3 regions of the Novosphingobium sp. SG754 genome follow, and region 1 is predicted to be linked to each of the others. Evidence: predicted binding sites of a transcription regulator. Region 1 holds the regulator's gene; each other region holds the start of a gene.
The links. Region 1 encodes LexA, which represses DNA repair genes until DNA is damaged. Its sites were predicted from a motif close to GTTCCNCNCTTGTTCT; they were not measured.
Positions count from the first base shown of each region.

Region 2: FHW97_RS17580 (ImuA family protein) is a predicted target of LexA. The motif match lies at 2,856-2,871, and genes of this name have one in related genera.
Region 3: FHW97_RS00710 (ribonucleoside-diphosphate reductase subunit alpha) is a predicted target of LexA. The motif match lies at 1,671-1,686, and genes of this name have one in related genera.

Region 1 is NZ_JABGCC010000004.1:42,952-47,029, reverse strand. It holds gene FHW97_RS10880 (ComEC/Rec2 family competence protein) at 1-624, shown strand, start outside; gene FHW97_RS10875 (hypothetical protein) at 826-2,541, opposite strand; gene lexA (transcriptional repressor LexA) at 2,856-3,545, opposite strand; gene FHW97_RS10865 (molybdopterin molybdotransferase MoeA) at 3,603-4,078, opposite strand, start outside.
Region 2 is NZ_JABGCC010000007.1:197,645-201,722, reverse strand. It holds gene FHW97_RS17590 (error-prone DNA polymerase) at 1-629, opposite strand, end outside; gene FHW97_RS17585 (DUF6504 family protein) at 626-2,173, opposite strand; gene FHW97_RS17580 (ImuA family protein) at 2,097-2,825, opposite strand; gene FHW97_RS17575 (alpha-ketoglutarate-dependent dioxygenase AlkB) at 3,035-3,631, shown strand; gene FHW97_RS17570 (hypothetical protein) at 3,765-4,078, shown strand, end outside.
Region 3 is NZ_JABGCC010000001.1:143,049-147,126, forward strand. It holds gene FHW97_RS00710 (ribonucleoside-diphosphate reductase subunit alpha) at 1-1,490, opposite strand, end outside; gene FHW97_RS00715 (GlsB/YeaQ/YmgE family stress response membrane protein) at 2,158-2,409, shown strand; gene nadB (L-aspartate oxidase) at 2,452-4,044, opposite strand.

The sequences.
Region 1 (4,078 bases):
GGCTGGGTCTTTGGCCTGATGGTCGGCGGCCTGCTGTGGCTGGCGCTGTGGACCGGGCGGGTGCGCCTGTGGGGCCTGGTGCCAGTTGGCCTAGGCGCGGTTTTGACCGTGCTGCAGCCCACCCCCGATGTGCTGGTGACCGGTGACGGGCACCACGTCGCCCTGGCAGGGGAAGGGCCCAATCTGCTGATGCTACGCGCCACGCGCAGCGATTACACCCCCTCGATGCTGCTCGAAAACGCCGGGCTGGAGGGAGAGGCCCGCCCGCTCGACACCTGGCCCGGCGCGCAGTGCAACGCGGACTTCTGCCGCGCCGTGCTCACGCGCCAGGGCCGGCGCTACACCGTGCTGATGAGCCGCGGCCGCGACCAGGTGGACTGGCAGGCCCTCACCACCGCCTGCGCCGCCGCCGATATCGTGATCGCCGATCGCACCTTGCCCGCAAGCTGTCACCCCCGCTGGCTCAAAGCCGACCGCCGCCTGCTGCGCCAGACCGGCGGCCTGGCGATCTATCTGGCACAAGGCAAGCTGGTGACCGTGGCGGAGACGGAAGGCCAGCATGGCTGGTTTCCGGGGCCAGAGCTTTGGGTGGGGAAGGTGGCGCGCGGGGGGAAAGAGATGTGATGGGCGAGGGGCAGCTTTGATTCTGGGGCGACCTGCTTAGTATTCTAAATCCTCGACTTTCGACCAGAGCTGGTCGTTGCGATCGGCCACGGCGAATGTCCACTGCTGGAAGAGCCTGTCATAGGAACGCAGAAGCTCCAATAAGCGCTGCGCGCGTTCCACAGGGTCATTAAAACTAAAGACGGCAGGCAGCGCGTTCCGTCACGGCTCGGCTTCACATTGGGACTCGATCGATTGCAGTTCCGCTGCGATCCGCATGCACAGGTCCGAAAAATGGTCCTTGAAGCTACCGAAGTTAGCTATGGCGTCCTTTGCCGCTTGCGCCGCTTCGGTGCCTCTTGCGTGGCCTTGCAACTTCGACCGCAGCCACTGCGCCTCCCGCAGCCCCGACAGCTTAATCTGCTCATCCCGGTAACGACCGACGTTCAGCAGCTTTTCTAACAACGCCAGCGTGCGGTCCCCGTCGGTATATTCGGCCGATAACCGGTCAAGGCGCTGGCGCAGGGGCTTCGTCTCGAAGCCTTCGACGACAAGCTTCGTGAGGTCCATGATGGCTTCGGCCCACTCATCCTTGCTCGCCGTTAGCGGAATGTTGGCCCGATCCATCAAGTCGGGATCACGCAGTTTCCACCATTCAACTTTGCGGTCTCCCCATCGCCGAACAATGGACATAACTTCCTCGCGCGGGTGCCGGAACGTAACAAAGTCACCTTGGAAGTCATTGACGATGGCGCGCTCCGAGATGCTTGCCTGTGGCTCGACGTTGTAGGCCAGCCAGTGCAACTGCTCCGTGTACGGCAGGGCACGCAGATCGCAGATATAGGCGTGGACCTGACCCGCCTCATTCACGTCGTAGCCGCGCAGGCGCCATGCCGCCCGGCAGCTCACTTCACGATCTTTGATTGTGTATTTTTCGCGGTCGGTTTTGTATTTTGACAGCACCTCGGCTCGAAAGAAGGCTGCGGATAGCTCGAACGGTAGATCGTTGCCTTCAGCCTGAAAATAATTGGTAGTGGCTGCGGGGTCCGTGGAAATTTTGGCGAGTCGCTGATTGCGCCAATCATGCGCAACGAACTCAACGTACTGTTTGGACTTGTTCCAGCTCCAGCCATCCGTCACCCCCTGAAGCACCTGGTTAGCTCCACGGCGCGGGCGCATGATCTGGATGCCGCGCGTGTAGGCGCAGCGTCCACAGTGGCGCTGTCGATAGAAGAAATCGGCGGAATCGACATGAACCACTTCATTAATGTCGTCTGCCCATCCATTGAATTCGCTATGCTTCAGCAAAGTGAAGTCGAACATTCGCACCAGTGAGCAACGTGCGATGGTGAGGTATTCCTCTAGCTCTACCCAGCTAAACGAGACGAGCCGTACCTCTTCGCCATTGCGATTTAACGTAACGGATGCACAGTGCCGAAGGTCACCGTGTTCATCGAAGCGACAATAGGCACTTTCCTCTGGTCGCCAGTGGATACCCGCCAGATGTGTGTATTCTTGATTCACTTCGATGTAGTCGCGCCCGTCACCGCTCCATCCCTCAAACGTGCGCGCGAAAACGAGATCGCGCCCCTCATCAAGCGCCTTTGAGCCCCTATGATGGTTATCCCGCTCGATCCACATCCCACTCCGGCCACCGCCGGACACATAGCCGGCGATGCTGACATACGGATTGCAACTCCATCGCAGCAGGTCATCCGGCGCTGCGACCTCTAGCGCTTTGTTCGGCACCACGATCGAATGAATGAACGTGTAGGGACCAGACCCGTAAATGACTATTTCGTCAGCGTTCGCATTTTGCTTGAGGAAATCCAGGTGCTGACCAGCACCGAGCCATTGCAAGTATTGTGCGTCATCCGACGGTAACTCGTCGATCTTCCGGATCTTCTCGACGATTTTTTTGTGTGGAAAGCTGGGCATTCGGGAACACTACCATACCCAGCATGTGAGGAGAATTGCACTTTGTACAGGAAGCAAGCAATTAAAAGCATCTTTGACGACGCGCTAGTCCCCATCTGCCAGGTCATTCGCGTTTTGGGTGTCTACTCAAGTGAGCCGTGACCGGATGCCTAATTTGGGGAAGCGAGGGAAGCGCCTTCCGAGGGTACTACGAGAACGACGAACGCTCGATGTTCCGCTTTCCAAAGAAATTGTCATTCGCCATCACGATTGAGAACGGCAAGTGTATTCCACTTAAAAACATTCCAGATTAGCGATTCAGCGCAATAGCACCCTCAATGATACCGCCGCAGCAGCCCTGCCAGCTTGCCTTGCACTTCCACTTCGTCGGGCGCGTAGAACTGGGGGTTGTAGGCGGCGTTGGCCGGGTCGAGGCGGATACGGCCTTTTTCGTGGTGGAGGTATTTGAGAGTCGCTTCCTCGCCGCGCACCAGGGCAACGACGATTTCGCCGTCGCGCGCGGTGTTGGTGCGGCGCACGAGGGCGTAGTCGCCGTCGAGGATGCCGGCGTCGACCATCGAATCGCCCGACACTTCCAGCGCGTAGTGCTCGCCAGAACCGAGCAGGGCGGCGGGCACGGGCAGCATGGCCGAGCCCTCCATCGCCTCGATCGGGGCGCCCGCGGCGATGCGGCCGTGGAGCGGGATTTCGATCACGTCGTTCGCGGCCACTGGCGCCGGGCGCGGGGTGGTGGACGCGGGGGCAGTGGGGCGTGGTGCGGGAGTGCGCGCGGCGGCCTTGGTCGCCAGGCTTTCCGGTTCGCGGATCACTTCGAGGGCGCGGGCGCGGTTGGGCAGGCGGCGGATGAAGCCGCGTTCTTCCAGCGCGGAGATCAGGCGGTGCACGCCAGACTTGGACTTGAGATCGAGCGCTTCCTTCATTTCTTCAAACGAAGGCGAAATGCCGGAATCATCAAGGCGCGTCTGGATGAACGAGAGCAGTTCGTGCTGCTTGCGCGTGAGCATCCGCAAGTCTCCTATGGCGAACGAATGCGGAACGAATAAGCAACCAAACCGAACCCGTCAAGCAAATCCGCCAAATTCGAGCAGATAGATCGGCACCTTGCTCCCTTCCGGTTGCATCGCCGCGCCGGCCTCGCGCTGCACCAGGCAATTGGCGCGGGCAATCGGGGCGATCGCGCCGGAATCCTGCAACGGATCGAGTGTGACGGAAACGCCATCCCAATGGCCGCGCAGGAATTCGGTGCGCCCGCCACCGGCCGGCATGGGCTGGGCCAGTGGCATGTGCAGCGGGCTGGGCAGTGGCTGGGCGGCACCCAGCGCGGCGCGCAGCAGGGGCAGCATGAACAGGTGCGCGGTGACATAGGCCGAGGCCGGGTTGCCCGGCAGGCCCAGGATCACCTGCGGCGCGGCGCGGTCTTTGGCGCTGCGTTGCCCCACCAGCAGCGGCTTGCCCGGCTTGATCGCCACGCGCCAGAAATCGATGCGCGCGCCCACCGCCTCCAGCGCGGGGCGAACCAGATCGTGATCACCGACCG
Region 2 (4,078 bases), on a different contig from region 1:
CGGATGCACGTCACCACGTCCTGCAACATGCGCCGGTCCGGGCTGTGATAAAGCACGTCGCCGGTCGCCACCGTGGGCACGCGCGCGGCGGCGGCCTGCGCCGCCAGATCGCGCAGGCGAATGGCATCCTTCGGGCGTCGCCGCAGCGTCAACGCCATATAGGCCCGGTTTCCGAAAAGCCGGGCCAGGCGCTGGAGCGCCTGCTCATTGGCAGCATCGGCGCCATCGGGCACTAGGATGGCGATCAGCCCTTCGTGCCAGTCCTCCAGATCCGCCCAATGGAGATGGCAGGCGCCCTTGCCGGCACGACGCTTGCCGATCGTCAGCAGCCGCGAGAGGCGGGCATAGGCCGGCTTGTCCGTCGGATAGATCAACAGGGAGGTGCCGCAGACCAGATCGAGCCGGGCGCCCGGCATCGTGCGGATGCCAGTCACCTTCTGCGCATCCCAAGCCCGCACCAGTCCGCCAAAACTGTTGCGGTCGGTGATGCCGATCGCAGGCAGGCCGAGATTGGCTGCGGCGGTGGCCAATTCCTCGGGCGAGGAGGCGCCGCGCAGGAAGCTGAAATGGGTGGTGACCTGCAACTCGACATAGCGGGCGTCGGCCAATGGATCGGCACCTTCGCTCATGCGAAGGCGCCATGGATGAACCAGCTCATAGGACCTGTGACGGCCTGGGTGCCGTCACCGAGGCGATAGATCCAGTACCGACCGCCCTCGGTGGTCTCGACCTGGAAATAGTCGCGCACCGACAGCGGCGTCTCGACCTCCAGTCCGCCCGCCTGCCACCACTCGCCATGCAGGCGCTCGGGGCCATCGGCGCGGGCGACGCGGTAACGCTTGCCGCGCCAGATGAACATGGCGGGCGGATGATCGGGCAGCATGGCCGTGACCTCAACCCGCTCGGGCGGCACGATCATGCGCGAAGGGCGGGGCAAGGCGGCATCCCAGCCTTCGGGCGCGGCGCGACTGAGCGGCGGCACAAGGTCGATCTCGCGCTCGGGCATGCTGCTGGCGCGCGCGGTGGCCTGATAAAGCTGGCGGGCGCCAAAGCGATTGGCCAGCGCATCGATCAGCGCCGGAAGGTCGGGGCCGCGCCGGGCCGACAGCGCATCGGCCTGCGCCCCCGCCAGCGGCTCGGTCAGCGGCGCCACCAGCGTCATGGCCTCGACCCCCAAGCCGGGCTCAATGGTGTCGATCTTCTGGCCGAGCAGCTTGGCCAGATGCTCTGGATCGCGAGAGGGCTTGGCCGTGCCGATGCGGATCGCTTGCCAATGGCCATCGACCCGCTCGCAGAGCAGATCGAGATGGCGCGCGCCGAGCCCGGCGCGCAGCAACACGGCGGCAAGATCACGGCTCAAGTCGCCCATGACATGGGCAAAGGCGTCGGCGGTGCCGATGGGTTCGAGCAACGAGCGCCGCACGCGCGGGACGCTGGGTGCGAAAATCGGTTCGATCGGCTCGGGCAGATGGCCCAGCGCCTGATCGAGTCGCTTGTGGAGCTGAAGCCCGAAGCGTTTGGCCAGCGGCGCGCGGGCCGCCGCGATCAGCTGTTCGATCCGCTCGAACCCCATGCGCCGCAGCTCATCGGCCACACCGCGCTCAAGCCGCAGCGCATGGACGGGCAGGATCGCCAGCACCGCGCGAGTCTTGCCCCGCTCCACAATCGTCGGACGCCCTGATGGGACCTGTCGCGCCACGGCGTGAGCGCAGCCAGCAGTGTCCGCGACCGCAAGCTGAGCATGCAGGCCTGAGGCGAGCACCCGGCGATAAAGGTGCTTCACCAGCAACGCTTCGCCGCCAAAGCGCTCGGCGCAGCCGGTGATGTCGATCCAGATGCCATCGGGCGGATCGGACGCGGCAACTGGCGAGTAATGCCGCGTTGCCCAAAGCGCCAGGCGCTTGAGCCCTGCGAAATCGCCTTCCAGATCGGCGTCGACCACGACCAGCTCGGGCGCAAAGCCGCGTGCTTTGGTCAAAGTCATGCCGGGACGGATACCCAGCGCCAGCGCAGCCGCGTCAACCGCTGCAATCACGCGGCGGCCATGATCGGGGAGCGCGGTAACGAGCGGGGCTGTTGCCAAAGACGTGGGCTGGTCAGGCTGCTGCCTGAGCTTCCTGACGATCCGATCGGTCGACCAGTTCGGCAGGAAGAGCGAGACGACCCGTCGCATCGCAGCCCTCCATGATCCAAAGATGGGGTTCGCCGCCGCGTACCCGTTCCAGCGCCACTTCCCAGCGCGGGCGGGCAAGGCTCGGAATGTCCAGCGCTTCGCTGGGATGGGCGCGCACGCGCCAGCGCGTGACAGCGGCTGAGCCGGAAGCCGGGGCATCGAGCGGGAGCGCGCGGCGAAACACAAAGGCGGGGACGCCCGACTTTTCGGCAGCGAGCTGGAGACGTTTCGAAGCCGTGGTCGAGAGGGCTTTGACCTCGCCTACGACGCCGCCGAGGCCCGAATGGCGCAGGCATTCCTCCATGGCGGTGAGCACATTCACATCGCTGCCCGCCTCGACATAGATCACCCTGTCCGGGGTCAAGCCCGCCAGATCGAGGGCTGGGGCGAAGAGATCGCGCCAGCGCAGGCACCAGAAGACCGGCCCCTGCACACGCGCAAGGATTCCTGCGAGAAAGACAGTCGCCGCAGCGTCATCAGCAAGGGCATGGCTGCCCGCCATTTCGTGCAGCGCACCGCTGGACAGCCCGCCGCCCGGCAGGTGACGGTCAATGGTATCGAGTCCAAACGGCAACACCGTTCCGGCCACTGCTTTGCCCTCGATTGTGGCGATTTGTTCGCGCAATTGGTCAAGGATTGTGGACGGACGCATGGCACGATGAAGACTCTGAAGCGTGACGTTGTTCCTCTAATGTTCTATTCGGCGCCGACGTAAGTCAAGGCCCGCAACGTCGGCCTTGTTCTATTTATGTTCCAATGCTAGGCAAGCCGCTCCCAAAGCGTGGCAACGGGCTTAGGCAACTCCTGACTATCCTGTTGATTTCTTCGGAGGCTTGGTGATCAGCGGGGAGGTGATGTGAGATGGCAGACTTATCCACGGATCTCTTCGGGTTGCCGCTGCTGCCGGGCCTCACCGCCGCCAATGCCTTCATCTCGGCTGAGGAAGAACGCGCGCTGATCGATCACATCGATGGCCTGAGCCTCACGCCTTTCCGGTTTCAGGGTTGGGAAGGCAAGCGCCTTACCACCTCGTTTGGCTGGAGCTACGATTTCGACAAAGGCATGGCTGCCGCTGCCCCGCCGATGCCCGACTGGTTGCTGGCCATCAGGGAGCGGGCGGGCGACTTTGCGGGTCTTCCTCCAGAGGATCTCGTGCAGGCCCTGCTGATCCGCTACGATCCGGGAGCCGGCATTGGCTGGCATCGCGATCGCCCGATCTTCGAGCACGTCATCGGCATTTCGCTCGGCGAGCCGGCCGTGATGCGGTTTCGTAAGCGTCTCGAAAAGGCCTTTGGCCGGGTGTCCGCCCCGCTGGCGCCGCGCTCGATTTATCATCTGAGCGGGGAAGCGCGCCATGGCTGGGAGCACAGCATCGCCGAGATGGAAAAGACGCGCTGGTCGATCACCTTGCGCAGCCTATCGGAGAAAGGTCGACGGGAACTCTCCCTGCGGCCCTGATCCGTCCTGCCAGATCGCGGCTGTTCAGGTGTTCTGCGGCCCAGCCCACGGACCGGCGCCTGGTTCACGCGGTGCGTGCGTCGCGCCGACCGGCGGATTGGCATCCAAGCAGCGTTTGAATTGTTTAGTCCCTATGGTCAACAAACGCGCACTGAAGGTTTTCCGTACCTCTGCGGGCTTCGAGGACGTCTATATTGCCGCCCCCAGTCAAAAGGCGGCGCTCGAGGCGTGGGGCGCCAGGCGCAACCTCTTTGCGCAGGGGGCGGCCGAGATTGTGACGGACCCTGAACTGGCGAAGGCGGCGCTGGCTCATCCAGGCCAAGTGCTGCGCGTCTCACGCGGCACAACCGCCGAACATCTGGCGGCGGCAAGAACGTCCAGCTCAACTAAGGCTAAAGCAACTCCGCCGGAGAGGGCGAAGGAAAAGCAGAGCCCGCCCAAGCCAAA
Region 3 (4,078 bases), on a different contig from region 1:
CCCATGTCTGCCGCATCGGGGCAGGGGCCGCGTTCCTGCGCGAGCAGCAGCGAGGCTTCGTCGGCCTTGGCGGCGATATGGCGGAACATCTTGAGGTTCCACGCCTTGGCCATGGCGGATTCGAAGGCAATGCCCTTCTTCTGCAGGAACGAGTGGAAGCCCATCACGCCCATGCCGACCGAACGCTCGCGCGCGGCGGAATACTTGGCGCGGGCCATCTCGTCGGGCGCACGATCGATGAAGTCCTGCAGCACGTTGTCGAGGAAGCGCAGCACGTCTTCCACGAAGTGCTTGTCACCCTGCCACTCGTCCCAGGTTTCCAGGTTGAGCGAGGAGAGACAGCACACCGCGGTGCGATCATTGCCGAGGTGATCGATCCCGGTGGGCAGCGTGATTTCCGAGCAGAGGTTGGAGGTGGAAACCTTCAGCCCCAGATCGCGGTGATGCTTGGGCATCATGCGGTTCACGGTGTCGGAGAACACGATATAGGGTTCGCCGGTGGCCAGGCGCACTTCGACCAGCTTCTGGAACAGCGAGCGGGCATCGACCTTGCCGCGCACCGACTTGTCCTTAGGGCTGCGCAGCGCGAATTCGGCGCCATCCCGCACGGCTTCCATGAACTCGTCGGTCAGTAGCACGCCGTGGTGCAGGTTCAGGGCCTTGCGGTTGAAATCGCCCGAAGACTTGCGGATTTCGAGGAACTCTTCGATCTCGGGGTGCGAGATGTCGAGATAGCATGCGGCCGAGCCACGGCGCAGCGAGCCCTGGCTGATGGCCAGCGTCAGGCTGTCCATCACGCGGACGAAGGGGATGATCCCGCTGGTCTTGCCGTTGAGGCCGACATTTTCGCCGATCCCGCGGACATTGCCCCAATAGGTGCCGATGCCGCCCCCGCGCGAGGCGAGCCATACGTTCTCGTTCCAGGTCTTGACGATGCCTTCCAGGCTGTCTTCCACCGAGTTGAGATAGCACGAGATCGGCAGGCCGCGGCCAGTGCCGCCGTTCGACAGCACGGGCGTGGCGGGCATGAACCACAGCTTGGAGATGTAGTCATAGAGCCGCTGGGCGTGGTCCTGGTCGTCGGCATAGGCATCGGCCACGCGCGCGAACAGATCCTGGTAGGTTTCACCGGGCAGCAGATAGCGATCGTCGAGCGTGTCCTTGCCGAAGATCGTCAGCTTGGCGTCGCGCGCGGCATCGGTGACGATGGTAAAGCGGCGCGGGTTGACCGACTTGGAATCGATTGGCGGGGCCTTTGCGGCATCGCTCGTCGCGCTGGCCATGATCGCGGCCGCGGCCGAAACCAGATCCGCGCTACCCTTGTCGTCTGCCTGCATGTCCACTGCCTTTGCTTCCGCCGGTTGCGCAGCCTTGCGCGTGGCCTTGGTTGCGGTTGCCGGGGTCTCCGGCGCGGCGTCGCGTTCGAGGGTGGCCAGGCCACCTTCCAGTCCCAGTTCGTCCTGCGCCATCACAGCCGTTCCATCGTTCATTTCCCCGGTCCTGAAATTCACTTTCCATTCCCCGTTTGCACGAGGCCCGCCGCGAGTGACGGACCGGATATTGCTGACACTGCCAATGGCCGCGCGATCCAGCATGTGCTGGCCCTTGCAGCCTGACTTCGGTGGCAGAACGAGAGACGACTCAACGCGCCCGCGATCATGCCATAAATTGAAACAGAAAGGGAACAGAATCCCTGTCTGCCATGCCGCGACGCCGAAAACCCAAGCAACGTCAAAGGCTCCGCCACGGTGGACGAGCCACATGCACCCTATATGGGGTGCATCCTGACATATAACTAGGTTTGGTTGCCCTCCGTGGCCACGACCACAACCCATAGTGCTTGAACCGGGTCTGGCAGGCAAGTGGCACATGCCCTCAAGGGCTACGCGATTCGTCGCAAGTACGATTCGCTTCGTCGCTGCCCCACTCATGCTGCAGTGCAGCGACGCGCGGGCTTTCCAAGGCTTCAAGGGAAAAATGACGGGTCCGAAATATTTTTCGTACCCGCTGGCTTTGCTGTGGAAAATACGATGTCCAGAGGCACTGGCACGATATCCCCAGCCGCACTACCCATAGGGGGTGTACTAAGTGGAGGACCACAGGGCTGGGCGGCACGCCGCTGCCGGGCGCGGCACCTTCGCACAGGAGGAACGAGTAATGCGCGATATCCTTTCGATGCTGCTGTCGGGGCTGCTGGTCGGCATCGCCGCCCGCTTTCTCTATCCCGGCGCAGTGGAGATTGGCCTTGCCCGCACGATCGCGCTGGGCATCGGCGGCGCGCTGGTGGCCGGCCTGGCATCGAGCCTGGCGGGACGCGGCAGCGTGAGCGAGGGGTTCAACCGCGCCGGTTGCCTCGCCTCGGTACTGGGCGCGATGCTGTTGATCTATCTGGGCCGCCACTTCTGGTAGTAGGGTCTTGATGGCGGGGCCGGGCAGGGGCCCGGCCGCCGGTCAGCCGGGCACCAGAATCGTCTCGCGCGCGGCGGGCTGCGCCTGGGGGAAATCCTGGTTGTAATGCAGTCCGCGGCTCTCGCGCCGCGCCCGCGCGCTCTGCACGATCAGGTCTGCGGCCTGGAGCAGGTTGCGCAACTCGATCAGATCGGCCGTGACGCGAACATTGCCATAGTATTCGTTGATCTCGCTCTGCAGCAGGGCAATGCGATGGGCGGCGCGCTCCAAGCGCTTGTTGGTGCGCACGATGCCCACGTAGTTCCACATGAACCGGCGCAGCTCGGTCCAGTTCTGCTTGATCACCACGTCTTCGTCGGAATCGGCCACGCGGCTTTCGTCCCAGCCGCGCACTTCGGGCGGGGGTGAAAACTCGTCCCAGCAATCGAGAATGTTGCGCGCGGCAGCGTCGCCGAACACGAAGCATTCGAGCAGGCTGTTCGATGCCAGGCGGTTGGCGCCATGGAGCCCGCTTTCCGAGCATTCGCCCACGGCATAGAGCCCGGTGAGATCGGTGCGCCCGGACAGGTCCACCAGCACGCCGCCGCAGGTATAGTGCTGCGCCGGCACCACCGGGATCGGCTCGCGCGTCATGTCGATGCCCAGACCCAGCAGCCGCTCATAGATATTGGGGAAGTGGCCGCGAACGAATTCGGGATCCTTGTGGCTGATGTCGAGGTGGACATAGTCCAGCCCCAGTCGCTTGATCTCGTGGTCGATGGCGCGGGCCACCACGTCGCGCGGGGCCAGTTCCTCGCGCGGGTCGAAGCGCGGCATGAAGCGCTCGCCACCGCCGGGGAAGCCGGGCGGGATCTTGAGGTGCCCACCTTCGCCGCGCACCGCCTCGGTGATCAGGAAGTTCTTGACCTCCAGATTGTAAAGGCAGGTGGGGTGGAACTGCATGAATTCCATGTTGGATACGCGGCAGCCCGCGCGCCAGGCCATGGCAATGCCATCACCAGTTGCCCCGCGCGGGGCCGTGCTGAACAGATAGGTGCGGCCCGCGCCGCCGGTCGCCAGGATCGTGGCGCGCGCGGTGAGGCATTCGACCTTGCCGCTGGCGGTGTTGAGGGCATAGCAGCCCCACACGCGGCGATCGCCCTTGGGGTGGGCGCGGTGCCGGTCGGTGACAAGGTCGATCGCCACCATGTCGGGCTTGAGCGTGATGTTGGGGTGCGCCATCGCCGCGCGGATCAGCGCCTGCTGAACGGCCGCGCCGGTGGCATCATCGACATGGACGATGCGGCGGTGCGAATGGCCGCCTTCGCGGGTCAGGTGCAGGCTGCCGGCCTCTTCGTTGAACGGCACGCCGATTTCGCCCAAGCGGGCAATCGCCTCGGGCGCATGCTCCACCACGTATTCCACGGTTTCCCGCCGGTTGAGGCCACATCCCGCGATCATCGTGTCGCGCACGTGATCCTCGAAAGTGTCACCTTCGTCGAGTACGGCGGCAATGCCACCCTGGGCCCACGCGGTTGACCCCCCGTCGAGTCGGCCCTTGGCCAGCACCATGACGCGGCAGCGTTCCGCCAGAACCAGCGCGGCGGTAAGCCCGGCTGCGCCCGAGCCGATGATGAGAACGTCGTGCCCGCTCATGGCTGGGCCGTGCGAGAAAGGGGGGGTCTTGATG